DNA from 3 places in the Lysobacter humi (ex Lee et al. 2017) genome. Region 3 is predicted to be linked to each of the others. Evidence: predicted binding sites of a transcription regulator. Region 3 holds the regulator's gene; each other region holds the start of a gene.
The links. The regulator HrcA, encoded in region 3, represses chaperone genes, less so after heat shock. The targets are predictions, from matches to a motif close to TTNGCACTCNNNNNNNNNGAGTGCNAA.

Region 1 (10,401 bases), on a different contig from region 3:
TTCGTTGAGCGCCACGCGCATGCGCTGGATCGCGATCTCGCGCGTGGGGCCGTGCACGATCAGCTTGCCGATCATCGAGTCGTAGTTCGGCGGCACGCGATAGCCTTCGTAGATGTGGCTGTCGACGCGCACGCCCGGGCCGCCCGGCGCGTGGAAGTGCTGGATCAGGCCGGGGCAGGGCATGAACGTGTCGGGATCCTCCGCATTGATGCGGCACTCGATCGCGTGGCCCTCGAGGACGATGTCCTCCTGCTTCAGGCGCAGCTTCTCGCCGGCGGCGATGCGCAGCTGCTCGGTGACCAGGTCGATTCCGGTCACCAGCTCGGTCACCGGATGCTCGACCTGGATGCGGGTATTCATCTCGATGAAGTAGAAACGCCCGTTCTCGAACAGGAACTCGAACGTGCCGGCGCCGCGGTAGCCGATGCGGATGCAGGCCTCGACGCAGACCTTGCCGATCTCCGCGCGCAGCTCGGGCGTGATGCCCGGCGCCGGCGCTTCCTCGACCACCTTCTGGTGGCGGCGCTGCATCGAGCAGTCGCGCTCGCCGAGGTGGATCGCGTTGCCCTGGCCATCGGCGAGGACCTGGATCTCCACGTGGCGCGGGTTCTCCAGGAACTTCTCCATGTAGACCATGTCGTTGCCGAACGCGGCCTTGGCTTCCTGCTTGGTCGTCTGGATCGCGGTGACGAGCGCGGCCTCGGTGTGCACGACGCGCATGCCGCGCCCGCCGCCGCCGCCGGCGGCCTTCACGATGACCGGATAGCCGATCTCGCGCGCGATCTTCACGTTCTCCGCGGGGTCGTCCCCGAGCGGGCCGCCGCTGCCGGGTACGCAGGGCACGCCGGCGGCCTTCATCGCGCGGATCGCCTCGACCTTGTCGCCCATCAGGCGGATCGTGTCGGCTTTCGGGCCGATGAAGATGAAGCCGCTCTGCTCGACGCGCTCGGCGAAGTCGGCGTTCTCGCTGAGGAAGCCGTATCCGGGATGGATCGCCTGCGCGTCGGTCACCTCGGCGGCGGCGATGATCTGCGCCATGTTGAGGTAGCTCTGCGCGGACGCGGCCGGTCCGATGCAGACGGACTCGTCCGCCATCGCGACATGCTTCAGGTTGCGGTCGACGGTGGAATGCACGGCGACCGTGCGGATGCCGAGCGCGTGGCACGCGCGCAGGATGCGCAGCGCGATTTCGCCCCGGTTTGCGATTACGACTTTGTCGAGCATGGTGGGTTCCGGCGGGCGGACGCACGAGGCATCCGCGGAAGGCGCAGGGACAGGCGGGCTCATGCCGGAGCCGATGCGCGTGGCGTCATCGGCTCGGCGGTGCCTCAGCCGATCACGAACAGCGGCTGGTCGAACTCGATCGGCTGGCCGCTCTCGACGAGCACCTTGAGCACGGTGCCCGACACGTCGGCCTCGATCGGGTTGAACATCTTCATCGCCTCGATGATCGCGAGCGTCTCGCCGGCCTTGACCTGCTGCCCCACGCTCACGAATGCCGGCTTGTCCGGCGCGGGCGACGCGTAGAACGTGCCCACCATCGGCGCGCGCACGACGTGGCCGTCGGGCATGTCGCCACCGGCCTTCGCGCTGCCGCCGGTCGCGGCCTCCGACGGGCTGCTCATCGGCATCGGGCGCTCGGCCTGCGGCTGCGGCGCGTGCTGCATCGGCGCCGGCGCGTAGGCGTACTGCACCGGGCCGGTGCTCGTGCGTGCCAGGCGCACCGTCTCCTCGCCCTCCTTGATCTCGATCTCGGAGAGGTTGCTCGCCTCGAGCAGGTCGATCAGCTTCTTGATTTTCCGCAGGTCCATGTCGGGCCTCTAGGTGGAATGCGTCGGGAACGCCGCGGATCACGCGGCGATCGGGTGGAGATCAGGAACGGTTGGCCTGCGAGGCCGCGCGCTTGTCGAGCCAGATCAGCGCGGCGTCCATCGCGAAGCGGTAGCTGTCGGCGCCGAAGCCGGCGATCACGCCCATCGCGAGGTCGCTGAAGTAGCTGTGCTTGCGGAACGGCTCGCGCGTGTGCGGATTCGACAGGTGCACCTCGATGAAGGGCAGGTCGACCGCGGCGATCGCATCGCGCAGCACCACGCTGGTATGCGTAAGGCCGGCGGGATTGATGATCAGGAAGGCGGTGCCGTCGCCGCGCGCGGCGTGCAGGCGGTCGACCAGCTCGTGCTCCGCGTTCGACTGCATCGACTCGAGCGTGTGGCCGTGCGCTTCGGCGTCCAGGCGCAATGCGCGGTCGATCGCGGCGAGCGAGGTGCGCCCGTAGATCCCGGGCTCGCGCTCGCCGAGGAGGTTGAGATTGGGGCCATGCAGGACCAGCAGCTTCGCCATGACCGGACTCCCCTCGCACGTCGGACGCGGCAGTCTGCGCCACCGCGTGAAGGGTGTCCAGACGTTCGCCACCGTATCGCCGACGATGGGCGAAATTCAATCGCGGGTTTGAAGCGTGTCCACGTCGCGGGCCCAGTCGTCGAGGTCCGGCGCCTCGAGCGGGCCGACCCACTGGCGCAGGATGCGGCCGTCGCGGGCCACGAGCACGCTGTAGGGCAGCACGCCGCGCGGATTGCCGAGGCGCACGCCCGCATCCGCCGTGCCCGGGGTCTCCACCAGCACCGGATAGCGGACGGGCGTACGCGCCAGGAAGGCACGCACGGCGGCCGCGTCATCGAGCGCGATGCCGACCACTTCGATGCCGTTCGGTGCCTGCGAACGCGCGAAGCGGTCGAGCAGCGGCATCTCCTTGATGCACGGGCCGCACCAGCTCGCCCAGACGTTCACGAGCAGCGGACGGCCCGGGGCGATCGCGTGCAGGTCGCGCGGCTGGCCGTCGAGACCCGGAAGCGAGATCGCCGGCAGCCGGTCACCCACACGTGCGACCGGCACCGGGGCCGACGCATCCGGCGCGCGCAGCAGGTAGTCCTGCCCGACGCCGGTACGCGCCAGCCAGCTGCGGTCGACGGACAGGCTCGCGAGCAGGCCGAGGCCGCCGGCGATCGCCGCGGCGGCGAGGACGTGCCCGGTCTTCACGGCGCGGCGCCGGTGAGCGCCGCCTCGAGTGCGCCGGCGGTCAGCACCGTCGGCAGCACGCGCGGCTCGCCGCCTTTCGGATAGACCACGTAGAGCGGCACGCCGACCGCGCGATGCGACTGCAGGAAGGCGGTGAGCGCGGGGTCGACGTCGGTCCAGTCGCCGACCATGTAGACCGCGCCGGTGCGCTGCATGAGCTCGCGGAATGCCGGGCGCGCGAGCACCGTGCGCTCGTTGGCCTTGCAGGTCACGCACCAGTCGGCGGTCACGTTGACGAACACCGTGCGGCCCGAGCCACGCAGCGAGGCGAGGCGCTCGGCGGAGAACGGCACGCGGTCCTCGGCGACCGTCCGGTTCGCGGACGGCTCCGGCCGCGGCAGGCCCTCGATCGTGACGAGTGCGAATCCGGCGATCACCAGCCCGGTGAGAAGCCCGGTCAGGCCCCAGGCGCGTCGCGCATCGCGTGCGCGGTTCCACGCCCAGGCCGCGAACGCGAGCGCGACCATCGCCACCAGCCCCCAGCCGATCGCATCCGCGCCGCGCTGCCGGCCGAGTACCCACAGCAGCCACGCCGCCGTGAGGTACAGCGGGAACGCGAGCGCCTGCTTGAGGGTCTCCATCCACGCCCCGGGTCGCGGCAGCCGCGCCGCCAGGGCCGGCACCGTGCCGATGAGAAGGAACGGCAGCGCGAGGCCTACCCCGAGCATCAGGAATACCGCGAGGGCCATCGGCGCCGGCGCGACGAAGGCCCAGGCGAGCGCCGGGACCATGAAGGGGGCCGTGCAGGGCGTCGCGACCACGACCGCGAGCACGCCGGTGAAGAAGTCTCCCGCGAGCCCCTCGCGCGCGGCGAGCGACTGGCCCGCGCCAACCCAGCGGCCGCCGAGATGCCACAGGCCCGACAGGCTCAGGCCGAAGACGAACATCACCAGCGCCAGCATCGCCACCACCAGCGGCTGCTGCATCTGGAAGCCCCAGCCGAGTGCCTGCCCGGTCTGGCGCAATCCGAGCGCGAGCACGCCGAGCGCCAGGAAGCTGAGCACCACGCCGGCGGTGTAGGCGAAGGCATGGCGTCGCGCATCGGCAGGCGTGCCGCTCTGGGTGAGTGCGAGCGCCTTCAGCGACAGCACCGGCAGCACGCAGGGCATCAGGTTGAGCACGAGGCCGCCGAGCAGCGCGAACAGCAGCGCGGTGCCGATGCCGGCGAGCGCCTCGCCCGTGGATCCGGCGGCATCCGTGACCGCTGCGGTCGCCGGGCGCACCGGTCGCGCACCGACGTCGCCACGCGGCAGGTCGACCGACACCGTGCGCGTCATCGGCGGATAGCAGATGCCGTCGGTCTGGCAGCCCTGGAACGTCGCGATCAGGCGCAGGCGCAGCGGGCCGGGCGTGCGACGGATGATCGGCAGCGGCACGTCGACGGTGTCGAAGTAGACCTGCACGTCGCCGAAGTGCTCGTCCCGATGCGGCGTGGCGGCAGGCCAGCGCGGTTGGCCCAGCGTGAGCCCGGCCGAGCGGCTCTCGGCGTCGAGGCGCAGCGTGGTGCGGTCGCGATAGAGGTAGTAGCCCCGCGCCGGCGCGAAGCGCAGCAGCACGGTGTTGCCGTCGCCCGCGATCGCCTCGAAGCCGAAGGCCTGCGCCTCGGGCAGGGGCATGGCATCGACGCCGGCGCCCGGCGCACCGAACGGCGCCCCGCCGAACGGCATGGCGCGCGCGAGCCCGCCCGCCGCAGCCGGCAGCTCCACCGCGATCCGGCGCGTCTGCGGTGGATAGCAGATGCCGGCGTCGGCGCAGCCCTGGTACTTCACCGTCAGCACGGTGCGCGCCGCGCGCGGCGTGCCCGGCAGCAGCGCGACGAGCGCGCCGCGGTAGGTCTCGACCGGGCCGAAGAACTCGTCGGTGTAGGCCTTGCCCTTGGGCAGGCGCAGCGCGCCGGCCTCGAAGCCCGGATCGCTCGCGACCGACATGCGGTGACGATAGAGGTAGTAGCCCGGCGCGATCGTCCAGCGCAGCTCGATGCCCGCCTCGGTGCTGCGCGTGGTGAGCGCGAAGGCCTCGTCCACCGGCAGCAGGTCGTCGAGGCTCACCGCTGCGCGCGCCGGGGCGAACGCGGCGAGCAGGCACAGCACGAGGGCGGCGAGCGCGGCGCGCAGGCCGTGCGGAAAGCGGAGCAGGTCAGGCATCGGCACGGCTCTGGGCGACGACCCAGTCGAGGTATTCGGGGAGTCCGCCGCAGGCTTCGACCGCCAGCAGCTCGGGCAGTTCATACGGATGGAGTGCGCGGACGGAGGCGATCACGGCATCGAGGCGATCCGTCGCCGTCTTGATCAGCAGCAGGACTTCCTGCGCCTGTTCGACACGGCCTTCCCAGCGATAGGTCGAGCGCAGGGCGGGCAGCTGCTGGACACAGGCCGCGAGGCGCGCGTCCACGAGCGCGGTGGCGATGCGGTCAGCGACCTGCGCGTCCGGGCAGGTGCAGTGGACGACGAGGGCGGGCATCGGGCGATTGTACCGGCCGCGTCCGGGCAGCCCGGGCGCGCAGGTCGCATTGCCTATGTCCGACGCGCATGACGCGCCCGGCGCGGCGTCGGCGATCGAGGCGTGCAGGTGCCGCGCCGGGCGCCGCGACGCAGTGCGCAGTGCGTGCGCGTCGCGGTCCATTGCAGCGCAACACCGGAGCGAGCTCGGCGGCGATCACCCATGCAGACGCGACGACGCCCGCCGGATCGCGGCGGGCGTCGGTGATCGCGTGCGGTGATCGATCAGTTGAGCTGGCAGGTCGCCGGCTTCGTGGACGTGAACAGGGCCGCGGTCGCCCACTCCGGGTGGTCGACGAACGGATTGCGGTTGCCCTGGAACTGCGCGACCACCTCGTGGCGGTTGCGCTCGAGCGTGTCCGGCGGATCGGCCTGATGCCATGCGAGCAGCGTCGAGAGCAGGCCCATGTAGGCCGGCGAGGCCGACGTGATCACGATCTTCGAGCGGTCGTCGGTCATCTCGAGGTCCGGCTCGCCCTGGCCGCGCGAATCGGTGCCGCCTTCGTAGCGCATCGCCATGTAGAGCACCGCGCGCGCGAGGTCGCCCTTGCGGCGGCCCCAGGCCTGGAACGAGCCGGCGTTGCCGTCCGGCCCCTGCACCCAGTTGGAATTGCCCGGGTAGACACCCGTGCCACCGCCTGCGCCGGCGTTGAGTTCGGTCGCGCGCTCGCCGCAGCCGCCCGACGCCGCGCAGTTCGCATACGGCTTGTTGCCGCGATCGGCGTTGTAGGTGGTGTCCGACAGATACAGCATGTGCAGGTCGGTGTACGGCGCGTGCGGCAGGCCGAGATCACCCGTCGCCGAGCCGAAGCCGAGCGAGTTCGGCCACGTGTGCTCGCGGTTGTAGGTGATGCCCGTGCCGGTGCCTGCCCGCTCGCTGCCCTTGAGGTAGCTGCGGTTGCGGTAGACGTCGAGGATGCGGTTGGACGATGCCGGATCCTCGTCCGCGATCTCCAGCACGTCCCACGTGTCGGTGGTGCTCGCGCTGTACGGATAGACCGTGTGGTTCCGGATCGTCGCGTGGATCGAGCAGCGCAGCTGGCTCGCGCTCGAGGTGTTCACCTTCGACCAGTAGCCTGCGGTGGCATTGGCGACGGTGAAGCTCGCGGTGGTGTTCGCCGCCGGCCGCGCACCGCCCGCATCGGTGATGCCCGATGCATTGACGGTGAGCGTGCAGGTCTCGCCGCCGCGCAGCACGGTCGTCTTGCTGAGCGTGAAGCTGGTGCCGCTCGTGGCATGCGAAAGCGCGACCGCACCCGACAGGCTGCATTGCAGCGCGAACGCACCACTCGAGGCGGTGACCGGCTCGCTGAAGCTCACCGCGAGGTCGGCCGCGCCGGCCACGCCGGTCGCGCCATTGGCCGGCGTGGTCGACGTCACCGACGGGGGCGTGTTCGGTGCGCCGAAGGTCTGGCCGCGGTTGCAGGCGCCGAAGGTCTGCGTCGCCGAAGCGTTCCAGCCGAAATTCGAATAGCCGGTGCCGGTACCGCCGAGCTGCAGTGACGTACCCGCCGCGGTCGTGCCGGCTTCGGCGACCGGCAGGTCCTGGCTCGTGCGCCCGCCCGCAGGCCCGCCCGATCCGGTGATCGCGCCCTCGTAGCTGACGAACTGCACCAGCTGGCCGCTGGCGTTCACCAGGGCGATGCCGTCGTTCGGCCCGTTCTGGATGCCGTTGCTCGCATAGCTGACGACCGCGATGCGCACCTGCGCGCCACAGGTGACCAGGCTGCCGGCCGGCACCGGATCGTTGTCGTAGGCCACCGCGGCCGACGGCGTCGAACCGTTGTAGAGGTGCACCCGGTAGCCCGAGAGGCTCTCGCCCGCGGTAGCCACGATCTCGACCCGCTCGCCGACGTCGCCGGCCGACGTCGCATCGTCGTAGTGGATCTCGTTGATGAAGACCGCCGCCGGCGAGGCGAGCGGTGCGGCGGCGAGCAGCAGGGGGGCGAGGCGGAACGACAGGCGCATCGTGAGCTCCGGGCGGGGGAAGCCGGCGATGCTACGGCCGCCGCGTGACCGTTTCGGGACCGTTTGTCCGTTTATGGCGAATCGCTCAGGGCATCGGGCGCCGGGCGCGCTTGCCGCTGCGGAGCTCGGCCATCTGTTCCATGAGTTCCACCAGCGGTGCGCGGCTGCGCGCGGAGATCTGGCGGAACGCCGCGATCAGGCGCAGTTCGAGGCTGTCATCGATCAGTGTGCCGTCGGCCGCCGCCACGTCCTCGAGCGTCTCGTCGGCCGACAGCGCCATGCGGCCGCGGCCCGTGGCGAGCCATTCGAACTGCACCCCCGTGGTGGTCGCGACGCGCCGGAGGTTCGCCATGCTCGGGGACTTGCCATCCACCGCCTCCCAATGGCTGACCGCGCTGCGCTGCACGCCGACGGCCTTGGCGAGGCCGGATTGGGACAGGCCTGCGTGCCGGCGGGCCAGTCGGATGCGTTCCTGGGCGTTCATGGGGCTCCAAAGTGACGCACTGCGTCACATGAATGCAGCGGCAGGTCGGTGGTGCTATCGATGCTAACGCAGCTACCAATTTCTACGTCACCTTGTCTGAAAACGATAGCTGACTAGCGATTAAACGGTAGAGATTAGGGGAAAAACGCGACACTGTGCCCATGCGCTACCGAAGTTCACCATCGATCGCCCGGGGTGCCACTAGTCATGGGTGACGCGGCGAGGCCACAATCGCCCCACGTCGACAGGAAGTCGATCGGACATGGGGTCAGGTACTGGAGAGGCGCGCTGGATCGCGCGAGCTTGGATAGCCAATCTCCTGCACCAGAGAGCGCGTTTCTTCGGGACGCGCTCTTTTTTTGCGCCCGCGTCCGGGGTGGCCCGCCAGCCGGCACCACCGACCTGCCGACGAAATTTCGATGAACGCCCCTTGAAAGCCGCGCGGGGCGTCCCATATCCCGCCCCGTCCGCAATGCGGGCGTTCTGCGGCCGGACTTTGGCACTCGCCTTGTCCGACTGCTAAAATTTCCCGTCTTTTGCCGTAATTTCAACTACTTACAATTCCATCCGGAGGTTCGTGCATGAACATCAAGCCGCTCTACGACCGCGTGGTCATCAAGCGCATGGAAGAAGAAAAGGTCTCGGCCGGTGGCATCGTCATCCCCGACTCGGCCACCGAGAAGCCGATCAAGGGCGAAGTGATCGCGGTCGGCGAGGGCAAGGCCTTCGACAACGGCTCCGTGCGCGCTCCCAAGGTCCAGGTCGGCGACAAGGTGCTCTTCGGCAAGTACAGCGGCACGGAAGTGAAGCTGGACGGCAACGAGTTCCTGGTGGTGAAGGAAGACGACATCTTCGCGATCCTCGGCTGATCGCGTCCTTCCGCATCCCGAAATTTCCCACGAACAACTTTTAGCTAGAGGTCACTGCAATGGCTGCCAAGGAAATCCGCTTCGGCGAAGACGCGCGCACCAAGATGCTGCGCGGCGTGAACGTTCTCGCGAACGCCGTCAAGGCGACGCTCGGCCCGAAGGGTCGCAATGTCGTGCTCGAGAAGAGCTTCGGCGCCCCGACGATCACCAAGGACGGCGTGTCCGTCGCCAAGGAGATCGAGCTCGCCGACAAGTTCGAGAACATGGGCGCGCAGATGGTCAAGGAAGTCGCGTCCAAGACGTCCGACAACGCCGGTGACGGCACCACCACCGCCACGGTCCTGGCGCAGGCGCTGATCCGCGAGGGCATGAAGGCGGTCGCCGCCGGCATGAACCCGATGGACCTCAAGCGCGGCATCGACAAGGCGGTCACCGCCGCCGTCGAGGAGCTGAAGAAGATCTCTAAGCCGTCCTCGACCAGCAAGGAAATCGCCCAGGTCGGCGCGATCTCGGCCAACTCCGACCAGAACATCGGCGACCTCATCGCGCAGGCGATGGACAAGGTCGGCAAGGAAGGCGTGATCACCGTCGAGGACGGCTCGGGCCTGGAGAACGAGCTCGACGTCGTCGAGGGCATGCAGTTCGACCGCGGCTACCTCTCGCCTTACTTCATCAACAACCAGCAGTCGATGCAGGCCGAGCTGGACGACCCGTTCATCCTGCTGCACGACAAGAAGATCTCGAACGTGCGCGACCTGCTGCCCGTCCTCGAGGGCGTGGCCAAGGCCGGCAAGCCGCTGCTGATCATCGCCGAGGAAGTCGAAGGCGAAGCCCTGGCGACGCTCGTCGTCAACACGCTGCGCGGCATCGTCAAGGTCTGCGCCGTCAAGGCGCCGGGCTTCGGTGACCGTCGCAAGGCAATGCTGGAAGACATGGCGATCCTCACGGGCGGCACCGTGATCTCCGAGGAAGTCGGCCTGCAGCTCGAGAAGGCCACGATCAAGGACCTCGGCCGCGCGAAGAAGGTGCAGGTCTCGAAGGAGAACACCACCATCATCGACGGCGCGGGCGAGACCTCGGGCATCGAGGGCCGCATCAAGCAGATCAAGGCGCAGATCGAGGAGACCTCCTCCGACTACGACCGCGAGAAGCTGCAGGAGCGCGTCGCGAAGCTCGCCGGTGGCGTGGCCGTGATCAAGGTCGGTGCCTCGACCGAGATCGAGATGAAGGAGAAGAAGGCGCGCGTCGAAGACGCCCTGCACGCGACGCGTGCGGCCGTCGAGGAAGGCATCGTGCCGGGCGGCGGCGTCGCGCTGCTGCGCGCGCGTGCGGCGATCTCGGGTCTCACGGGCGTCAACGAAGACCAGAACCACGGCATCCAGATCGCCCTGCGCGCGATGGAAGCCCCGCTGCGCGAGATCGTGACCAACGCCGGCGAAGAGCCGTCGGTCATCGTCAACAAGGTGAAGGAAGGCAACGGCTCGTACGGCTACAACGCCGCCACGGG
Region 2 (10,401 bases), on a different contig from region 3:
GGACGGGCTTCCGCCCCGCCGGCCTCGTGCACGGCGCGTCGAGCCGATCGCACCGTGCGTGCGCGACAATGACGCGATGACGAACCGACTCGACGCCCTCCGCCAGCACTCCACGATCGTCGCCGACACCGGCGACATCGAGGCCATCGCCCGCTTCCGCCCGCTCGACGCAACGACCAATCCGTCGCTGCTGCTCAAGGCGGCCTCGCTGCCGGCGTATGCGCCGCTCGTCGACGCCGCGGTCGCCGCTGCGCAAGGCGAGACTCGCGACACACGCGTCGCGGATGCGAGCGACCGCCTCGCCGTCGCCATTGGCGGCGAGATCCTCAAGCTCATTCCGGGCCGCGTGTCGACCGAAGTCGATGCACGGCTGAGCTTCGACACCGAAGCGACGGTCGCCAAGGCGCATCGCCTCGTCGAGCTCTACGACCAGGCCGGCATCGGGCGCGACCGCCTGCTGATCAAGATCGCGTCGACGTGGGAGGGCATCCGCGCGGCCGAGCGACTCGAGCGCGAGGGCATCCAGTGCAACCTCACGCTGCTGTTCTCGTTCGCGCAGGCAGTGGCCTGCGCCGAGGCCGGGGTGTTCCTGATCTCGCCGTTCGTGGGGCGCATCCTCGACTGGCACGTGGCGAGCGGCGCGGCGAAGCCGGCGACGCCGCAGGACGACCCGGGTGTGCAGTCGGTGACGCGCATCTGGCAGTGGTACAAGCGCCACGGCTACGCGACCGTCGTGATGGGCGCGAGCTTCCGCAATACCGGGCAGGTGCTCGCCCTCGCCGGTTGCGACCGCCTCACCATCTCGCCGGAGCTGCTCGCCGAGCTCGCGGCCGACAGCGGCAACGTGACGCCCGCGCTGGTCGACGATGCCGCACGCGCGGCGGCGCCCGTGCGGCTCGACGAGCCCGCCTTTCGCTGGCAGCACAACGAGGACGCCATGGCGACCGAGAAGCTCGCCGACGGCATCCGCAAGTTTGCGCAGGACCAGCTGCGCCTCGAAGCCCTGCTCGCCGCGCGCGCAGGCTGACACGGCCGCAGGACGCGGCGTGCGACAGGACGGGACCATGCACCACGGAAGGATTCGCGCGGCTGCGACCGCGCTCGCGATCGGGCTCGTCGGCTGTGGGCCGGCGCCGTCCGGCGCCCCGGAGCTCGCGTCGCGGGTCGCGAGCCAAGCCGGCGCGGCGCCCGGTGTCGACGCGGGCGCCGTTTCACCGGCCCCGCTGCGCACGGAGGCACCGACCGCGGACGTCGTCCGCGCGCTGGCGGCATTGCCCGCGGACCGGGCCGGCCTGCGCGATCCCTCGGTCGACCGGTTCCTGCGCGCCTATTTCAGCGGCACCTGCCATGGCGACGAGCGCCTCGGCTTCGACGAGGTCTGCGAGCACGCGGACCCGATGCCGGGCGCCGATCCCTCGCCGTGGCCGGACCTCATGATCGGCCTGCGCGATGGCGGCATCGCCAGCGCGGTCCTGCTGCGTGCGGGGTCCACGCCACCGGCCTGGTCGTGCATGGCCGTGCCGGGGCTGGACGCCGCAAAGGCCTGCTTCCCGCCGTCGACCTCCGCCGAGGACCGTGCGCGCTGGATGCAGCAGTGGACGGCGTTCTTCAGCAGCGTCGACTGAGGCGCGGCGAGGTACGCCGACGTGGACCCGACCGGCATGCGTCGATCACGTGCAACCGCCCGCCATTGACGCCGAGCCGGTGTGCGGGCCTGGGTTTCGGCGGACTGCAGGTCGGATTGGGCCCGGGTCCCGGCCCCACCGGGCCCCTGGATCTCCGCGCCCGAGCGATGCCGGCTATACACGCGACACGACCACGTCCATCTGCACTCGCACGCAGGAAGCTGCACGCGGCATGGAGCTGTCCGCCGATTGCGCGACTGCGGTTTACACGACTGCACGACGCCCGGTAGTCCCGCTGCGAATCCAAGTGCGACCCGCACCCTCCATACCCCTGCTTGCGATCGCGGGATCAGCGTCGCCTGGCGAGCGGCACGTCGAGCTCGACAATGCGCGCCTGCACGGCACCGCGCTCGTCGACGTCGAGCACGCCGCAACTGACGGGCAGCCGGAACCGGCGCCGCCCCGCGCTTCCGGGGTTCACGTGCAGAAGTCCGTCGCGCTCGATGATCGCCGGCCGGTGCGAGTGACCGGCCACCACGACGCGCGTCCCGCTCGGTGGCGGATAGCGCGCGAGATCATGCGCATCGTGCAGCACGTGAATGCGCACGCCGGCATCGAGCACGGCATGGTCCGGCAGAGTCGCGGCCCAGGCCTGCATGTCGTTGTTGCCGCGCACGACGGTGAGCGGGGCGATCGACGCCAGCGTGTCGAGGATCGCGGGGTCGCCGATGTCGCCGGCATGCACGATCGCGTCGCTGCCGCGCAGCGCCTCGACCGCCTCGGGCCGCAGGAGCCCGTGGGTGTCGGCGATCAGGCCGATGCGCATCGGGCCCTGCACCGTCGCGACGGATGCACCGCGTGCCTCAGTGCGCGTCGCGGTCGAACAGGCGGCGCCACCAGCCGCGCCTTGGCGCGGTTGCGGGCATCGCGCCGCTCGCCGTGCCCGGCGCCGGCTCGGCCTTGATGCGCGACAGCGAGGCGTCGAGCTCGGCGAGCAGCTCGTCGAGCACCTCGTCGCGCGGGCGCTCGGGATAGCGCGTCACCGCCTCCACGCCCATCTCGACGAAGCCGGCCTGCACGTCGGGCGGCAGGTCGAGCTGGTGCTCGCGATACCAGTGCTCGAGCCGCAGCGCGACGTCGCGCGCGAGGTCCGCGTCGGCAGACACGGGGGCCGGCTGGCTCGGGAACGGACTCGGGGAGGGCGTCGTCTGCATGGTCGATCCTGTCGCGGTGCCTGCATTCGATATATCCGCACGCTCGCGTTGCAGGCGTGATCCGCCGCCGTCGCACAGCGCCGGCATTCATGCCCCGCTCAAAAGCGAACGGCCCGGTTTCCCGGGCCGCCCTCCGTGACACTCAGTGCGTGGCTTACGCCGCGAACAGCGCGCGCATCTTCTTGAGCGCATTCGCCTCGATCTGGCGGATGCGTTCGGCCGACACGCCGTACTCGTCGGCCAGCTCCTGCAGCGTGACCTTCGAGTCGCCGTCGAGCCAGCGGCGCTTGATGATGTCGCGCGAGCGCGCATCGAGCTCGGCGAGGCCCTCGCGCAGGACGTCGAGCTGGTTGCCCTCCTCGTCCTCGCGCTCGTAGAGCTGCGACGGATCCTCGCCCTGCGTCGCGAGATAGGCGACCGGGCTCGGCGGGCCGTCCTCGTCGCCATCGTCGGGCGCGTCGAAGCCGATGTCGCGGCCGGACAGGCGCGACTCCATCTCCAGCACCTCGCGCTCGGAGACGTTGAGGTCCGCGGCGACCGCACGGACTTCCTCGGCGTTCATCCAGCCCAGGCGCGTCTTGCTCTTGCGCAGGTTGAAGAAGAGCTTGCGCTGGGCCTTGGTCGTGGCGACCTTCACGATGCGCCAGTTCTTGAGGATGAACTCGTGCATCTCGGCGCGGATCCAGTGCACCGCGAACGACACGAGGCGTACGCCCTGGTCGGGATCGAAGCGCTTGACCGCCTTCATCAGGCCGATGTTGCCTTCCTGGATGAGGTCGCCGATGCCGAGGCCGTAGCCGTTGTAGCCCCGGGCGACGTGCACCACGAAGCGCAGGTGCGAATGCACCAGCTCGCGGGCGGCGTCGAGGTCCTCGTGGTCGCGGTAGCGGCGCGCGAGCGCCTGCTCGTCGTCGACGCTCAGCACCGGGATGCGGTTGACCGCATTGATGTAGGCGTCGAGCGAGCCGAGCGGGCTCAGCGCCGCCGGGACGGCGACGGGAAGGTTGTTGGCGACGAGGGCAGTGCTGGCTGTCGAGGTCATGGGGTCTAGGTTAGCAGTCGGGTCCTTTGACTGCTAAAGGGCCCGGAAGTTCCGGAGTGTTGCGGGGCTGGAACGCTGGTCGGGCAGGATTCCCGGGTGGATGTGCAGCTGGGATAAAGCCGGCCGGTGGAAGCTGGCCTCTCCCGAACTGGGGGCCGCCACGGCCGTTTCCAGCCCAACGAATGGGCTAGTGAATCCCGGCCGGCCGCTACACTCCGGCCGGCATGACCAAGAAATCCAAGCCGACCTCGTTCGACATCGCCTACCGCGCCGGGGTGTCGCAGGCGACCGTCTCCCGCGTGCTGCGCGGCAGCCCGCTGGTGAACGAGGAGACCCGCAAGCGGGTCGAGGCGGTGGCCCGCGAGCTCAACTACAAGGTCGACCGGCGCGCCTCGAGCCTGCGCACCCAGCGCTCCGGCACCCTCGCCCTGCTGCTGTTCGAGGACCCGACCCCGGACGAGTCGCACATCAACCCGTTCTTCCTGTCGATGCTCGGCTCGATCACCCGCGCCTGCGCCCGGCACGGGCAGGACCTGCTGGTCTCCTTCCAGCAGCTGTCCGACGACTGGCATTCGGACTACGAGGACTCGATGAAGGCCGACGGGCTGATCCTGCTCGGCTACGGCGACTACGAGGACTACCGCCACAAGCTCGATGCGCTCGTCGAGCGCGGCACGCATTTCGTGCGCTGGGGCGCGGTGGCGGCCGACCAGCCGGGCGTCTCGATCGGCTGCGACAACGTCCACGGCGGCCGGCTGGCCGGCGAGCACCTGCTGGCCTGCGGCCGCCGGCGGATCGCCTTCCTCGGCCATGCCTCGAGCCATTACCCCGAGTTCCTCGACCGCTACCGCGGCTGCGAGGCGGCGCTCGCCGACGCCGGCCTCGCCCTCGATCCCACGCTGCAAGTGGATGCCGAGACCAGCGAGGAGGCCGGCCATGCCGCGGCGCAGGCCCTGCTGGCGCGCGGGGTCGACTTCGACGGCCTGTTCGCGGCGAGCGACCTGATCGCGGTCGGCGCAATGCGCGCGCTGCGCGAGGCCGGCCGGCGGATCCCCGAGGACGTCTCGGTGGTCGGCTTCGACGACATTCCCATGGCGCGCTTCGCCACGCCGCCGCTGACCACCGTAGTGCAGGACACCACACGCGCCGGCCAACTGCTGGTCGCCACGCTCATGCAGCTGGTGCGCAGCGAGCCGGCGGCGAGCGCGATGCTGCCGGCGACGCTGGTGGTGCGGGCGTCGAGCCGGCCTGCCGGGATGTCCTGATATCGACGTCGGCCACCGACACGGCGGCCGTATCGCGGGATGACAGTGCGCCGGCATGCAACCCCCGATCGCGCGCCCGCTGCCGTGCCCACGGACACACCCATCGCGCCTGACGTCCGGCCGGGTTCCCGCGACCCAGCGCGTCGAATGTGCGACGCCGCGCGCGTCGGCCTGGGGGATTTCCCCGATGCCGCGGCGCCGCGCGCTGCCTAACGTGGGCGCATGGATGCCCAGTCGCCCGGCCCCGCCCTCCGACGCCGCCGTGCGCGTAGCACACAGGCCGCGCGCTTCGTGCCGGGCGTGCGTCCGCAGCCGGTCGACCCCGCGGCCCGGATGGAATTCGTGCTCGCCGAGGACGTCGCCGGCCGGCTGGTGCTGCTGGACCCCTGGCATCCGGCCTGCGAGACGCTCGACGCCGCCGACGACGTGCTCCTGCTCGGCGTCGCGCCGCTGGCGACGCGGCACCTGCGGCCCGCGACGCTCGTGGCCCTGCAGCTGCGCGGGCGCGTCGCCATCGAGGGCGCCGAGGCCTGCAATGCCCTGCTCGCCTTCATCGCGGACGCGCCGCCGTGATGGCACGCGACCCGACCCGCTACTTCGCGCTCGTGCGGCGGGTCGGCGAGGGCCGGTATACCGCGCAGCTGCCGGATTTCCCCGACCTGCAGGCCGAAGCCCCGCGGCTGGACCTGCTCGTCGCCGATTTGCGCCGGCACATCGCGGCGGCGCTCGCCACGCGGGCCGGCGATCCGCCGGGCCTGCCACCGCTGACGGGACTGCCCGCACGCCTCGCCGCCGAAGACGGCTTCTGGTTGCAGATCGACGTCGACCCGTCCGCCTGATTCAGCGCCGTGTGCGGCGCGCGGCCTCGGCCAGGGTGGCGAGCAGCGCGCGATCGGTGATGCGGCCCTCGCGCACGTAGACCTGGACCCCATGCGCGGGCACCTCGGCCACGAGCAGCGCCTGCGCGACGTCGACCTGCGTTCCATCGAGCGCCGAGCGCCAGGTGCCGGGCTGCAGATGCTTCCCGATGCGGAACGTGGCCGGCGTGGCCCCCTTGTTGAGAAGCACGAGGGCGGTCTGTGCGGTGCCGTCGACCTGCAGCACGCGGTAGAACGCCGCGCGGTCGCCGTCGAACTCGAGGTTCACCTGCAGCCCGCGCTGCAGCGCGGGGGTCGCCTGGCGCACCTTCGCGATCCGTCGCAATGCCGCATGGATGCGATGCGACTTCGCCGCGTCGACGCGCTTCTGCCCGAAGTAGTTCCGGTTGCCGGCGTGCTCGGCGGTGCCGCGCTCGAAGCCGATCTCCGAGCCGTAGTAGATGACCGGGATGCCGCGCGCGGTGAACAGGAAGTTGTGCGCGTCGATGAAATCCTCGTCGGAGCCGTCGAGGCGCGCCATGTCGTGGTTGTCGTAGAACGTCATCAGCTCGTACGGGTTCGCGTACGGGCCGTCGGTCAGGTACAGGCGCTCGCCGATGCGCTCGAAGCCGCCGCCCTTCGTGCCGAAGACCTCCTGCAGGCGTTCCTTCAGCGGGAAGTCGAGCACGCTGATGCCGCCGTTGTGCGGCAGCGTGTGCTGCGCGATGGTCGCTGCGTCGTGGTCGAACGCCTCGGCGAACATGAAGAAGCCCGGGCGCTTCTCGCGGATGCGCTCGGCGAACTTCTGCCAGAAGGCGTGCGGCATCCACGGGATCGTATCGATCCGGAAGGCGTCGGCGCCCTGGTCGATCCACTGCGAATAGGCGCCGACGAAGTAGTCGAGCACCGCGGGATTCGTCTCGTTGATGTCGGAGAGCTGTGCGAGGCCCGGCTTCGTGTTGTACCAGGCGTGCAGGGGGTTCGACGTCGGATCGAGCTTGGAGGGGTGCAGGTTCTGGTGGTCGGCGATCAGCTTTCCGTCGCGGTCGTAGATCTCGCCGAACTTGGGCTGGTCGGTCGGCATCGTGTAGGCCGGCGAGCCGTGGTTGGCGACGATGTCGAGCACGGTCTTGAGGCCGTGGCGCTTGAGGCCGCTCGTGAGCCCGCGGAAGTCGAGGCCGGCGCTCGGCAGGTGCTCGTCGAGCTGCCAGAAGTTCACGCCCCAGTAGCCGTGGTAGCCGGTCTTGCCCTGGTCGGTGTGCATGCCGCCCCACTTCACCGGGTGGCCGCCGGTGAAGGCCTCGTCGGGGTTGTCGACGATGGGCGTGATCCACACCGCGCCGAAACCCATGTCGGCGATGTAGGCGGCGTTGTCGAGCACGCCTTTGAAATCACCGCCGAGGTAGCCGATGTTGTCCGTGCGGCCCTTCGGCGCGCCCGGCGTGGGGCGATTGAAGGTGCGGTGCCTGCCGCCCTGCGTGCGCTGGTCGTTCGACGGGTCGCCGTTGACGAAGCGATCGGTCAGCACGAAGTAGACGGCGTCGGACGCCATCGGCTCGGTGGTGCCGACGAGGGCACGCAGGGCCACGTTCGCGCGCGTCTGCGCCGCGGCGGGCAACGCAACGGCGAGCGCGACGGCGAGCGCTGCAAGGCGGACGGCGCGGCTCATGCGGCGGCTCCGATCGCCGCGGTGCGTGCACGCGGATCGCGCACCCGCAGCACGCACAGGCCCGCCACCACCATGGAGATGCCGCCGATGGCGAGCGCGTAGATCGGCTGGCCGTCGAACAGCGTCTTGAGCAGGAAGCCCAGCAGGCTCGCGGCGACCAGCTGCGGGATCACGATGAAGAAATTGAAGATGCCCATGTACACACCCATCTTCTGCGCCGGCACGCTGTCCGACAGCAGGGCGTAGGGGAGCGAGAGGATCGAAGCCCAGGCGAAGCCCACGCCGAGCATCGAGAGCAGCAGCCACTGCGGATCGCGCAGGAAGACGATCGACAGCAGGCCCAGCCCGCCGAGCACCGCATTGATCAGGTGGCTGGTGCGCAGGCCGAACCGGGCCACCATCTTCGGGATCACGATCGCCGCGAGCGCGGCGAAGCCGTTGTAGGCCGCGAACAGCACGCCGACCCAGTTCGCGCCCTCGTTGTAGGCGGCGGACGTGGTGTCGGTGCTGCCGAAATGCACGCCGGCCACGGCGGGCGTGGTGTAGATCCACATGGCGAACAGGGCGAACCACGAGAAGAACTGCACCACCGCGAGCTGGCGCATCGTCGAGGGCATGTCGTAGAGGTCGTCCATGATGTGCGTGAACGCGCCCCCGCCCGTCGACATCGCGGTCCGCACGAGCAGTGCGAGGCCGTAGGCGGCGATCAGCCCGCCGAGGATGTAGAGCTGCTTGTCGAGCCCGTTGGCGGCGACGATGGCGAGCAGCACGGCGCCTGCGGCGAGCCAGACGAGCGCGGCGATGCGCATGCGGCCGGGCGCGCGCGGCCGCGACGGCAGCGGCGGTGCCTCGTCCCAGGCGTGGAGCGTCTCGGGCGGGTACTCGCGCGTGCGCAGCACCGTCCAGCCGATCGCGAGCAGGAGCACGATGCCGCCGAAGTAGAAGGCATAGCGCACGGTGTCGGGCACCTCACCGGGGCCGGCAGTATTGCCCACGCCCATCTTGGCGAGCAGGAACGGCAGCAGGCTCGCGATCACCGAGCCGACGCCGATGAAGAAGCTCTGCATCGCATAGCCGGTGGGGCGCTGCTTCACCGGGAGCTGGTCGCCCACGAATGCCCGGAACGGCTCCATCGAGATGTTGATCGACGCGTCGAGGATCCACAGCAGGCCCGCGGCGATCCACAGCGCGGACGAGTTCGGCATCGCGAACAGCGCGAGCGTGGCGAGGATCGCGCCGGCAAGGAAGTAGGGGCGACGCCGCCCGAGGCGCGTCCACGTGCGGTCGGAGAAATAGCCCACGATCGGCTGCACGATCAGCCCCGTGAGCGGCGCGGCGATCCACAGGACCGGCAGGGCCTCCATGTCCGCGCCGAGGGTCTGGAAGATGCGCGAAACGTTCGCGTTCTGCAGCGCGAAGCCGAACTGGATGCCGAGGAAGCCGAAGCACATGTTCCAGATCTGCCAGAACGTGAGCTGCGGCTTGTGCATTGCGTGGTTCATCGGGGCTCCGTGCAGGCGGCCGCCTGCGGCGGCGTGGCGAGTGTGGGGCCGGGGCCGCGAGAACGCGGTGTGCGATGCAACATGGAACCGGGCCGCGCCGCGGCGGAATGCCGCGGTGGCGCGATGGTAGACAGCGGCCCCGCCGCACAAATTCCGTTGCAAACGTATTCAACGCCGGAGCGCCGTGGCGCGCAGTCATGCTCCGCCGCCCGCGTGGAATCCTCCGGCGGGGGTTGGCGACGGGACGTTCGATGGCGACGAAGCAGTGGTGGCGAGGCGCGGTGATCTACCAGATCTACCCGCGGAGCTTCCTCGATACCAACGGCGACGGCATCGGCGACCTGCCGGGGATCGTCGACAGGCTGGACTACGTCGCGAGCCTGGGCGTGGATGCGATCTGGATCAGCCCGTTCTTCAAGTCGCCGATGGCCGACTTCGGCTACGACATCGCCGACTACCGCGCGGTCGACCCGATGTTCGGCACGCTGGAGGACTTCGATCGCCTGTTGGCCCGCGCCCATTCGCTCGGCCTGAAAGTGATGATCGACCAGGTGCTCAGCCACACCTCCGACCGGCATGACTGGTTCAGGGAGAGCCGGCAGAGCCGCGACAATGCGAAGGCCGACTGGTACGTCTGGGCCGATGCGAAGCCGGACGGCACGCCGCCCAACAACTGGATGTCGCTGTTCGGCGGCGTGGCCTGGCAGTGGGAGCCGCGGCGCTGCCAGTACTTCCTGCACAACTTCCTCGCCAGCCAGCCGGACCTCAACTTCCACAATCCGGCCGTGCAACAGGCGCAACTGGACAACGTGAAGTTCTGGCTCGACCGCGGCGTGGACGGTTTCCGGCTCGATGCGATCAACTTCTGCTTCCACGACGCGCAGCTGCGCGACAACCCGCCGAAACCTGAGCACCTGCGCGTGGGCCGTGGCTTCGCGCCCGACAACCCGTACGCCTTCCAGTACCACCACCACAACAACACGCAGCCGGAGATGCTCGGCTACCTCGAGCGCATCCGCGAACTGATGGACCGCTATCCGGACGTGGCCGCGCTCGGCGAGATCTCCTCGGAGGACTCGCTCGCCACGATGGCGGAGTACGTGCGCCCCGGTCGTCTGCACATGGGCTATTCCTTCGAGCTGCTCACCGACGACTTCACCGCGGCCTACATCCGCGGCACGGTCGAGCGGCTGGACGCGTCGATGACGGAAGGCTGGCCCTGCTGGG
Region 3 (10,401 bases):
GGTGACGACTTCCTGGTAGCCGGTCATCGCGGTGTTGAAGACCACCTCGCCGACGGACAGTCCGGGCGCGCCGATCGATACGCCCTCGAAGATCGTGCCGTCTTCGAGTGCGAGGATTGCGGGTTGGTTCACGGGGATCGCCTCTGCTGCCGAGGGGTGCTGATCCCGTGCGCTCGCCGGTCGAGAAAAATCCGGGTTGCAGCAAAGCGCGGACGCGGTGCGGGACCGGTCCGACGTCGGGATTCTGGCGAGCGGGAATTGTAGCGGCGCGGGCGCGTCGGCGCCAGTTGGACGACGATCGGACCGCGCGATCGGCGCCGACGGCGAGCGCACGGAGCCCGGGGCCGCCGGTCCGCGACCGCGTGGCTCGCCTTGGCTGCTTGCGACCGTGCCGGTCACCGGCACGGTGCAGCGCCTTGCCATCCGGGCTACGGCCGGCTCAGTCGCTCCCCGGACGCGACCGCCCCGCCGCTTCAGCCGATGACGTCGCGAATCGCATAGAGCGCCGGCGGCCGCCCGACGAGTCGGGTGGCCGCATGCAGCGCACCGCGCGCGAAGATGTCGCGGTTCGTCGCGCGGTGGACGAGCTCGATCCGTTCGCCGGGTGCGGCGAACTGCACCAGGTGCTCGCCGACGATGTCGCCCGCGCGAAGCGACGCGTACCGCGGCGTCGCGCCGGCTGCTTCCGCGCGGGCGCCGAGCGCCAGTGCGGTGCCCGAAGGCGCGTCCTTCTTATGCACGTGGTGCGACTCGACGATGTCGCAGTCCCACTGCGAGAGGATGCCGGCGGCGCGCTCGACGAGATCCGCGAGCACCGCGACGCCCAGGCTGAAGTTCGCCGCCCAGAGCACGGGGATCCGCGCGGCGGCCGCCTCGAGCGCCGCCCGCTGTGCCGGCTCGAGGCCGGTCGTGCCCGAGACGAGCGCCGCGTTCCGCGCAAGGCATGTCTCGAGGATCGCGTCGAAGCCCTCCGGCAGGCTGAAGTCGATCGCGACGTCGAACGGTGGAACGTTCGCGAGCGCGCCGCCGCTGATCCATGCAATGCCGTCGGCGACAGGATGCGCCGGGCGGCTGCGGGAGACCGCAGCGACTACCTGGAGGTCGTCGCGCTCGGCGGCGAGGCGCAGCAGCGCCTGGCCCATCCGGCCGGTCGCGCCGTGGATGAGGATGCGAAGGGGCGATTGCATGCGGACAGCCTAGCCGCCGCCCAGCGCCTCCACAACGCCGTGCTCACGCGCGCCCGCGGGCATGGCCTGCGACCAGCGGTTCTTCCCGCCGCTCTTCGCCGCATACATCGCGGCATCCGCGCCGCGCAGGAGCGTGTCGAGCTCGATGTCCGGCGCGACGTCCTCGCGCGCGAGGCCGATGCTCAGGCCCACCCGCACGGGTTCGTCCGTGCCGACGTCGAACGGCGTGTCCACGGTCGAGAGCAACCGCTGCGCAAGCCGTCGGAGGTCGTCCGGCGCCGCGCCGTTCGCGAGGATGACGAACTCGTCGCCGCCGATCCGTGCGACGGTGTCGGTGTCGCGGAGCACCTCGCGCAGCCGGGCGCCCAGCGCGCGGAGCAGTGCATCGCCCGCGGGATGCCCGTGCCGATCGTTGACGTGCTTGAAGTCGTCCACGTCGACCACCGCCAGCAGCACGTGCTCGCTGCCGCGCCTCGCGCGCCGCGCGGTCTGCTCGAAACGGTCCTGCAGCAGCGTGCGATTGGGCAGGCCGGTGAGTGCATCGTGCAGGGCCTGCGCCTTCAGGCGGCGCGAGAGCTCACGGGCATCGAGCGCGCTCGCGAGCACCTGCGACATGAGCCGCAGCCCGATGACGAACGGCTCGTCCCAGACGACGCGGCCACGGACGGCATCGAAGCCGACGAAGCCGCGTAGCGTGCCGGCGATCCACAGCGGCACGATCAGGATCGACTGGATGCCTTCGCGCTCGAACTCGGCGCGCTCGCGGAAAGCCGCGGCGGGCAGGTCGTCGAGGCATTCGACGCACACGATCCGGTCGGCACGCAGCTCCTCCAGCAGCCACGGGAACGTGTCGAGCGGCAGGTCCTGCAGGTTGTGCGCCTCGCGCGAGATGCCCGGCGCCACCCATTCGTGGGTATTGCTCTGCCGCATGGCGGTCGGGTCGATCAGGAAGACGTACGCGCGGTCGACCCCGAAAAAGCGGCCGACGGAGCCGAGCAGGCCCTCGATGGCGCTGTCCAGCTCCGCGTCGTTACTCCGGATGAGCGCGGCGGCCGCTTCCGTGAGCAGGCGCTCGAACTGCAGTCGACGCTCGAGCTCGCCGCGCGCCGTACCGTCGGCGGACGGCTCGTGCAGGTGGAGAAGTACGCGGCTAGCGCCATCCAAGCGGCGTGCCGTGGCGAGGAGGCTGCCGCCCGCAGCAGCATGCGACGGCCCGGGCAACTCGACGATCGCGGTCGGCGCATGTGTCAGGAGGTCCGCGATCCGTGCCGAAGCGGTCTCGGACCACTCGAGAACGCCTTCCAGCCCTGGGCAGTCCGCATCGGGCAGGCCCAGCAGCGCACACGCCTCCGCGTTCGCGCCGACCACGCGGCCGCCGTCGACTGCGACCAGCGCGACGGGCACGTCGTCGAGGCTCAAGCTGATCCGATCCATGGGCGTCCGCCGCTCCCTGCCGGGGCCAGCGGCGAGGATGCCAGATCGCGGACGAGCCGACGCACCGCCCGGAGGGCTCGCCTCAGCCGGTCATCCGGTCCCAGAAGCCGCGCACGCCGTCGAGGAACGTCGACGACTTGGGCGAATGGCGACGGGCGCCCTCGCCCACGAACGTCGCCTCGAAGCGCTCGAGCAACTCGCGCTGCTCGGCGGTCAGGTTGACCGGCGTCTCGACGACGACGCGGCAGTAGAGGTCGCCCTCGACGCGGCTGCGCACCGAGCGCACGCCCTTGCCGCGCAGGCGGAAGGTCCGCCCGGATTGCGTCTCCATCGGGATGCGCAGCTCCACCTCGCCGCCGAGCGTCGGCACGCGGATGCTGTCCCCGAGCGCGGCCTGCGAGATGCGGATCGGCACCTCGCAGTGCAGGTCGTCGCCGTCGCGCTGGAAGATCTCGTGCTCGCGCACGCGGATGTCGACATAGAGGTCACCGGCCGGTGCGCCGGCTGGACCGGCCTCGCCCTCGCCCGCGAGACGGATGCGATCGCCGCTGTCGACGCCCGCGGGAATCTTGACCTGGAGCAGCTTTGTGCGCTCCACGCGCCCCTGCCCGTGGCAGTCCGTGCACGGCTTGGCGATCACCTTGCCACGACCGCCGCAGTGCGGGCAGGTCTGCTGCATCGAGAAGATCCCACGCTGGAAACGCACCTGGCCGCGGCCCTGGCAGGTGCCGCAGGCGTCGAACTTGCCGTCCGACGAACCACTGCCGTCACAGGTCTCGCATTCGTCGAGCGTCGGGATCTCGATCTGCTTCTCGACGCCGCCGACCGCTTCCTCGAGCGAGAGCTCCATCACGTAGCCGATGTCGGCGCCGCGCCGCGGGCCGCGACCACCGCCGCCGGCCGCGCCGCCGAAGATGTTGCCGAAGATGTCGCCGAAGATGTCGCCCATGTCGGCATAGCCGGGGCCGCCGCCACCGCCGCCCATGCCGTGCTCGAACGCGGCGTGGCCGTGCGCGTCGTACATGCGGCGCTTGCCGGGGTCGGCGAGCGTCTCGTAGGCCTCCTTGCACTCCTTGAAGGCGTCCTCGGCGGCCTTGTCGCCCGGGTTGCGGTCCGGATGATGCTTCATCGCCGCGCGGCGGTATGCCTTCTTGAGGTCGTCGTCGCTCGCGTCGCGGGCGACGCCCAGGACCTCGTAATAGTCACGCTTGCTCATCGGCGCTCTTGGCTGTGCTGCTGCTGCGTGCCGGCGGTTGAATCACGCGCGGCGTCCCCGGAAAACGACGGGAGCCCTGGCGGCTCCCGTCGGGGACAGCTTACTTGGACTCGTCGCCCTTCACTTCCGTGAATTCGGCATCGACCACGTCATCGGACTTGCCGGCGGCCGCACCGGGAGCCGTCGCGCCATCGTCCACCCCGCCCTGCCCCTGCGCGGAGGCAACCGCGAGCAGCGACTGCGCGGCTTCCTCGAGCGCGCGGCTCTTGGCCTCGATCTGGCCCTTGTCCTCGCCCTTCATCGCGGTCTCGAGGTCGGCGATCGCCGTTTCAGCGCGGCCGATCGCGTCGCCCGGCACCTTCTCGCCGTGCTCCTTGATCGCGCCACGGGTCATGTGGATCAGGCCGTCGGCGTGGTTGCGCGCCTGGACGAGCTCCTGGAACTTCTTGTCCTCCTCGCGGTTGGCTTCGGCGTCCTCGACCATCCGCTTGATCTCGTCCTCGGACAGGCCCGAGCCGGCCTTGATCTCGACCTTCTGCTCCTTGCCGGTCTTCTTGTCCTTCGCGGTCACGTGCACGATGCCGTTGGCGTCGATGTCGAACGACACCTCCACCTGCGGCATGCCGCGCGGCGCCGGCTCGATGCCGGTGAGGTCGAAGCGCGCCAGCGACTTGTTGTAACGGGCCTGCTCGCGCTCGCCCTGCAGCACGTGCACGGTCACGGCGGACTGGTTGTCCTCGGCGGTCGAGAAGGTCTGCGAGGCCTTGGTCGGGATCGTGGTGTTCTTCTCGATGATCTTGGTGAACACGCCACCGAGCGTCTCGATGCCAAGGCTCAGCGGGGTCACGTCGAGCAGCAGCACGTCCTTGACGTCGCCCTTGAGCACGCCGCCCTGCACCGCGGCGCCGATCGCCACGGCCTCGTCGGGATTGACGTCCTTGCGCGGCTCCTTGCCGAAGAACTCGGCCACCGCGGCCTGCACGCGCGGCATGCGCGTCTGGCCGCCGACGAGGATGACCTCGGTGATGTCGGAGGCGCGCAGGCCGGCGTCGTTGAGCGCGACGCGGCACGGCTCGATCGTCTTCTTGACCAGGTCCTCGACCAGCGCCTCGAGCTTGGCGCGCGTCAGCTTGATGTTGAGGTGCTTCGGGCCCGAGGCGTCGGCCGTCACGTACGGCAGGTTGACCTCGGTCTGCTGCGCGCTCGAGAGCTCGATCTTCGCGCGCTCCGCGGCGTCCTTCAGGCGCTGCAGGGCGAGCGGATCCTTGCGCAGGTCGATGCCCTGGTCCTTCTGGAACTCCTCGACGAGGTAGTCGATGACGCGCTTGTCGAAGTCCTCGCCGCCGAGGAACGTGTCACCGTTGGTGGCGAGAACCTCGAACTGCTTCTCGCCGTCGACTTCGGCGATCTCGATGATCGAGACGTCGAACGTGCCGCCGCCGAGGTCGTAGACGGCGATCTTGCGGTCGGCGCCGGACTTGTCGAGGCCGTAGGCGAGCGCCGCGGCCGTCGGCTCGTTGATGATCCGCTTGACGTCGAGGCCCGCGATGCGGCCGGCGTCCTTGGTCGCCTGGCGCTGCGAGTCGTTGAAGTAGGCCGGCACCGTGATCACGGCCTCGGTCACTTCCTCGCCGAGATACGCCTCGGCCGTCTTCTTCATCTTGGCGAGCACTTCGGCCGAGATCTGCTGCGGCGCCATCTTGCGGCCGTCGGCGGTCGCCACCCAGGCGTCGCCGTTCTCGTGCTGCGTGATGCCGTACGGGACCAGGCCGATGTCCTTCTGCACCTCGGCGTCGGTGAACTTGCGGCCGATCAGGCGCTTCACCGCGTAGAAGGTGTTCTTTGGATTCGTGACGGCCTGGCGCTTGGCCGAGGCGCCGGCGAGGATCTCGCCGTCCTTGGTGTACGCGATGACCGACGGCGTGGTGCGGTCGCCCTCGGCGTTCTCGATGACGCGCACCTTCGTGCCTTCCATGACCGCGACGCACGAATTGGTCGTGCCGAGGTCGATACCGATGATCTTGCCCATGGGGATGCTCCTGCTAGCTCTGGATGTCGGGGGCGCGCTGCGCCGATAAGCCGTATCTATGGATCGCCGGCGCCGGTTCAAGGCGCGGCGGTGTTCAGCCCTGCGCGACGACGACCAGCGCGGGGCGCAGCAGGCGGTCGTTCAGCAGCCAGCCCTTCTGGTAGACCTGCACGACGTGGTTATCGGCGGTTTCGCCCGCCGGGACCATGGCCATCGCCTGGTGGCGCTCGGGGTCGAAGGCCTCCCCGGCCGGGTCGACCGGCGCAAGGCCATTGTCGGCAGCCACCTTCAACAGCTGCTTGAGCGTCAGCTCCATGCCGTCGCGCAGCGCGCCGGCGTCGGCCGTGGCCTGCGCCAGCCCCGCTTCGAGGCTGTCGATCACGGGCAGCAGGTCGCCCAGCAGGCGCTCGTTGGCGAAGCGGCGCGCGGTCTCGATGTCGCGCGCGACGCGTCGCCGCTGGTTCTCGAGGTCGGCACGCTCGCGCAGCACCTCGTCACGCAGCTGGACGAGCTCGCCGCGGGCGCCGTCCAGCTCGGTGCGAAGGCGTGCGCAACAGTCCTTGTCGTTCTCGTTCGACGTCGTCTCGGCCGGGGCCTCGGCGGGGATTTCGGGGGTCATCGGGGCTCTTTCCGTTCGCGCCGGTCGCGCGCCGGGGGCAGCTATGGGGCCGTGCCCGCCCCTTTCAAGAGCTCAGCCGGGGCGGTCGCCGGGCTGCAGCGCGTCGCCCAGGATGTCCGCCGTGGCCTGCACGACCGGGATCACCCGCTCGTAGGCCATCCGCGTCGGGCCGATCACGCCGACGACGCCGAGCACTTGCCCGCCGCTTGAGTACGGCGCGGTCACCAGCGACATCCCATCCAGTGGCGCGAGCCCCGTTTCCTCGCCGATGAAGATGCGCACGCCCGGTGCGCGGGCGGTGCGGTCGAGGAGCTGGAGGATCTCGCGCTTCCGCGAGAACGCCTCGAACAGCTCGCGGAGCCGCTCGATGTCCGCGAGCTCCTGGACCCCCATCAGGCGCGTCTGCCCGGCCAGGAGCATGTCGTCATCCCGCGGGGCGAGCGCCTGGCCGGCGAGCTCGATCGATCGCTCCATCAGCCGGTGAAGTTCGTCCTGCGCGCTGCGCATCTCGTTGAGCAGCACGGCGCGGATCTCCGCCAGGGACCGCCCCGCGAACTGCGCATTGAGATGGTTGGCGACGCGCTCGAGCTCGCCCGCATCGAACGGCCGGCGCACCTCGATGATGCGGTTCTGCAGGTCGCCGTCGGCGAAGACGACGATCGCGAGCACGCGCGCCTCGTCGATCGGCACGAATTCGATGCGGCGGAATGCGAACTGCTCGCGGCGCGGCGTGCTCACCACGCCGACGAAGTGCGTCATCGCCGACAGCATCTCGCTCGCGGTGCCCAGCAGGGCCTGCGTCCCCGATCGCGGCGGCAGGCCCTCGCGCAGAAGGGCGACCTCGCCGTCGGGCAGCGGGGAAACCTGCAGCAGCGAGTCGACGAACAGCCGGTAGCCCTGCGGGGTCGGCACGCGCCCGGCCGAGGTATGCGGGGCGCTGAGCAGGCCGGCGTCCTCGAGGTCCGCCAGGATCCCGCGAATGGTGGCCGGGCTGACGTCGAGCCCCGCGTGCCGTGCGAGCGTCTGCGAGCCGACCGGCTCGCCATCGCGGATGTGGCGCGCGATCAGCGCCCGCAGCAGCTGCCGCGCGCGGGGGTCCTGGCTCGGGTCGAAAGGCTTGCGGCTCATGCCCGTCGTATACGGCCCGCCCGGGGTGCGCGCAAGCGATCCGGCGGCTTTCCGGGTGAGACGGCCGGCAGGCACAATTTCCGGATGCTGACCCACCTCTCGCTCAAGCAGTTCGCCGTCGTCACTGCGGCCGACCTCGAATTCGGGCCCGGACTGACCGTCATCTCCGGCGAGACCGGCGCGGGCAAGTCGCTGCTGGTCGATGCGCTCGGGCTGCTGTCGGGCCAGCGCGCCGACAGCGGCGTGGTGCGCCATGGCGCCGAGCGCGCGGAGCTCGCCGCGGACTTCGACCTCGCGGACGCAGGCCCGGCCCGCGCCTGGCTGCACGACAACGAGCTCGACGACGCGGACGACGCCGGCCGCTGCCAGATCCGCCGCGTGATCCGTGCCGACGGCGGCTCGCGCGCCTGGATCAACGGGCGGCCCGCGACCATCTCGCAGCTGACCGAACTGGCCGGCCATCTCGTCGAGATCCACGGGCAGCACGAGCACCAGGCCCTGCTGTCGCGGGCGAGCCAGATGGACCTGCTCGACGCCTTCGGCCGCACCGAGGCCGATCGCGGCGCAGTGTCCCGGGCTGCAGCGGACTGGTCCGACCTCCTGCGCGAGCGCGAGCGCCTCGCCGGCCAGGGCGACGTCTCCGATCGTGTCGAGTGGCTCCAGCACCAGCTCGATGAGCTCGAGCGCGAGGACCTGGAACCGGCGAGCCTCGAGCAGCTGCAGGTCGACCACCGGCGCTTCGGCCATTCCACCGCACTCATCGCCTCATGCGACAGTGCGTTCGCACGCCTCGGTGGCGAGGACGGCCCCTCGCTCTCGCGCGTGCTGCAGCAGGTGCGCGCCGAGCTCGTGCGCGCCGCGGAGCACGAGCCGCGCCTCGTCGAGGTCGAGGGCATGCTCGACCTGGCCGCGATCCAGATCGACGAGGCCCTGTCGGCGCTCGACCGCGTCCGCAGCGACCTCGACATCGACCCGGACGCCTTCGATGCACTGGAGCGACGCCTCGGTCGCATCCACGAGCTGGCGCGCAAGCACCGCACGCCGCCCGACCAGCTGGGTGCACGACGCGACGCGATCCGCGCCGAGGTCGAGGGGCTGCGCGGTGCCGGCGAGCGGCTCGAGCGCCTCGATGGCGAGATCGCGACCGCGCGCAGCGCGTGGACGGCAGCGGCCGCACGCCTGTCCGAGGCACGCCGCCGCGCGGCGGCGGAGCTGGCCGGATCGACGACGGCGCTCATGGGCGAGCTCGGCATGGGCGGGGGCGTCTTTGACGTCGCCTTCGAGGCGACCGCCGGGGACCGGCCGGATCCGCTCGGCGCCGAGCGCGTGGAATTCATGGTGAGCGCGAACCCCGGCCAGCCGCTGCGGCCGCTCCGCAAGGTGGCGTCCGGCGGCGAGCTTGCGCGCATCTCGCTCGCCATCGAAGTCGCCTCTCTGGGCCTGGATGCCGTGCCGACGATGGTCTTCGACGAGGTCGACACCGGTATCGGCGGCGCCGTCGCGCACATCGTGGGCCAGAAACTGCGCGCGCTCGGGGCGAAGCGCCAGGCACTATGCGTGACCCACCTGCCGCAGGTGGCGGCGCAGGGGCATGCGCACTACCGCGTCATGAAGTCCGCGACACGTGGCGTCACCCAGAGCGAGGTGCGCGCCCTCAGGCCGCCGGAGCGCGAGGAGGAGCTCGCACGCATGCTCGGCGGCGTGGAACTCACGCGGGAGGCGCGTGCCGCCGCGAAGCGGCTCCTGCAGGACGTCGTCTAGGCCGGTCGGCCGGCCGGGGTATAGCCGCGGGCACGATGCGCGCTGATTCCGGCGGCCTGTTCCTGCGCCAGGGGGTGGGCCGGGTCGACGACGCGCGCCGTCGGGCGCGTCTCGTCATGCGGTTGCAGGTCGACGGCGAGGCCGAGCGTCGAAGGCACGTGGTGCGGGAGCGCGTTCGCCAGTCGGCCGCGCAGCGGGGGCAATGCATCGTTGCCGTACTCGTCCCACATGCGCCGCACGTGCTGCCAGTCCGCGGCGTCGAGCTCGAACCAGGCGCCGATGCAGTAGGCCTCGTCCGCGCCGTGCACGGGCAGCGGGATCAGCCCGCGCACGAAGTGCGTCGCGCCGGCGACCACACAGAAGTTGCCGTCGCAGAAGGTGTCGGGCCGCGCCTTCGCATCGGCATCGAGCGCGTGGTAGGCGTCCGGCGCGCGGAAGGCCAGCTCGGCCTCGTCCAGCGCGATCAGCTCGCCGCAGCAGGAACAGCGGACGCCCGTCGCCTCGCTCAACGCTTCTTCTTCCGCACGTACAGCACGAGCGAGTGCGCCTCGATCTCGTAGCCGTGCTCGGCGGCGATGCGCTTCTGAAGGGCCTCGATCTCGACGCTCTCGAACTCGATGATGCGGCCGGTGTCCACGTCGACCATGTGGTCGTGGTGCTCGCCGCGATCGAGCTCGTAGACCGATTGCCCGGACTCGAAATGATGCTTGAGCACGAGGCCGGCGGCCTCGAACTGGGTGAGGACGCGGTACACCGTCGCAAGGCCGATGTCCTCGCCCTGGTCGAGCAGGAGCCGGTAGATGTCCTCGGCCGTGAGGTGCCGGTTCTGCGCGTTCTCCAGCACCGCCAGGATGCGCAGCCGCGGATGCGTGACCTTCAATCCGGCATTGCGCAGGTCCTGCGATTCCATCGGCACTCCAGGGCGGTTTCGTCGGCGGGTCCGCGCCCGAGCGATGCCACAACCGCGCCTGACGCGACTGCCGGAATCCGCTGCACTGCGCGGACGGCAGTGTATCATCCGGCCGGT

Region 1: the regulator HrcA is predicted to act here: its motif matches at 8,522-8,548, upstream of groES (co-chaperone GroES).
Region 2: the regulator HrcA is predicted to act here: its motif matches at 3,892-3,918, upstream of rpoH (RNA polymerase sigma factor RpoH).

What each region holds. Positions count from the first base shown of each region.
Region 1 covers NZ_BAAGTR010000005.1:41,535-51,935, reverse strand. The annotation lists gene accC (acetyl-CoA carboxylase biotin carboxylase subunit) at 1-1,224, opposite strand, end outside; gene accB (acetyl-CoA carboxylase biotin carboxyl carrier protein) at 1,329-1,811, opposite strand; gene aroQ (type II 3-dehydroquinate dehydratase) at 1,873-2,340, opposite strand; gene ACYVJJ_RS03920 (TlpA family protein disulfide reductase) at 2,437-3,036, opposite strand; gene ACYVJJ_RS03915 (protein-disulfide reductase DsbD family protein) at 3,033-5,219, opposite strand; gene cutA (divalent-cation tolerance protein CutA) at 5,212-5,535, opposite strand; gene ACYVJJ_RS03905 (endonuclease) at 5,799-7,541, opposite strand; gene ACYVJJ_RS03900 (helix-turn-helix domain-containing protein) at 7,627-8,025, opposite strand; gene groES (co-chaperone GroES) at 8,607-8,894, shown strand; gene groL (chaperonin GroEL) at 8,954-10,401, shown strand, end outside.
Region 2 covers NZ_BAAGTR010000001.1:462,759-473,159, forward strand. The annotation lists gene tal (transaldolase) at 77-1,027, shown strand; gene ACYVJJ_RS02095 (hypothetical protein) at 1,065-1,625, shown strand; gene ACYVJJ_RS02100 (metallophosphoesterase family protein) at 1,975-2,451, opposite strand; gene ACYVJJ_RS02105 (hypothetical protein) at 2,489-2,839, opposite strand; gene rpoH (RNA polymerase sigma factor RpoH) at 2,994-3,881, opposite strand; gene ACYVJJ_RS02115 (LacI family DNA-binding transcriptional regulator) at 4,106-5,146, shown strand; gene ACYVJJ_RS02120 (hypothetical protein) at 5,369-5,719, shown strand; gene ACYVJJ_RS02125 (hypothetical protein) at 5,719-5,985, shown strand; gene ACYVJJ_RS02130 (alpha-amylase family glycosyl hydrolase) at 5,987-7,672, opposite strand; gene ACYVJJ_RS02135 (MFS transporter) at 7,669-9,174, opposite strand; gene ACYVJJ_RS02140 (alpha-glucosidase family protein) at 9,426-10,401, shown strand, end outside.
Region 3 covers NZ_BAAGTR010000012.1:125,626-136,026, forward strand. The annotation lists gene carA (glutamine-hydrolyzing carbamoyl-phosphate synthase small subunit) at 1-132, opposite strand, end outside; gene dapB (4-hydroxy-tetrahydrodipicolinate reductase) at 474-1,187, opposite strand; gene ACYVJJ_RS11630 (diguanylate cyclase domain-containing protein) at 1,197-2,621, opposite strand; gene dnaJ (molecular chaperone DnaJ) at 2,704-3,837, opposite strand; gene dnaK (molecular chaperone DnaK) at 3,938-5,866, opposite strand; gene grpE (nucleotide exchange factor GrpE) at 5,961-6,485, opposite strand; gene hrcA (heat-inducible transcriptional repressor HrcA) at 6,558-7,613, opposite strand; gene recN (DNA repair protein RecN) at 7,698-9,374, shown strand; gene ACYVJJ_RS11660 (DUF2199 domain-containing protein) at 9,371-9,883, opposite strand; gene fur (ferric iron uptake transcriptional regulator) at 9,880-10,284, opposite strand.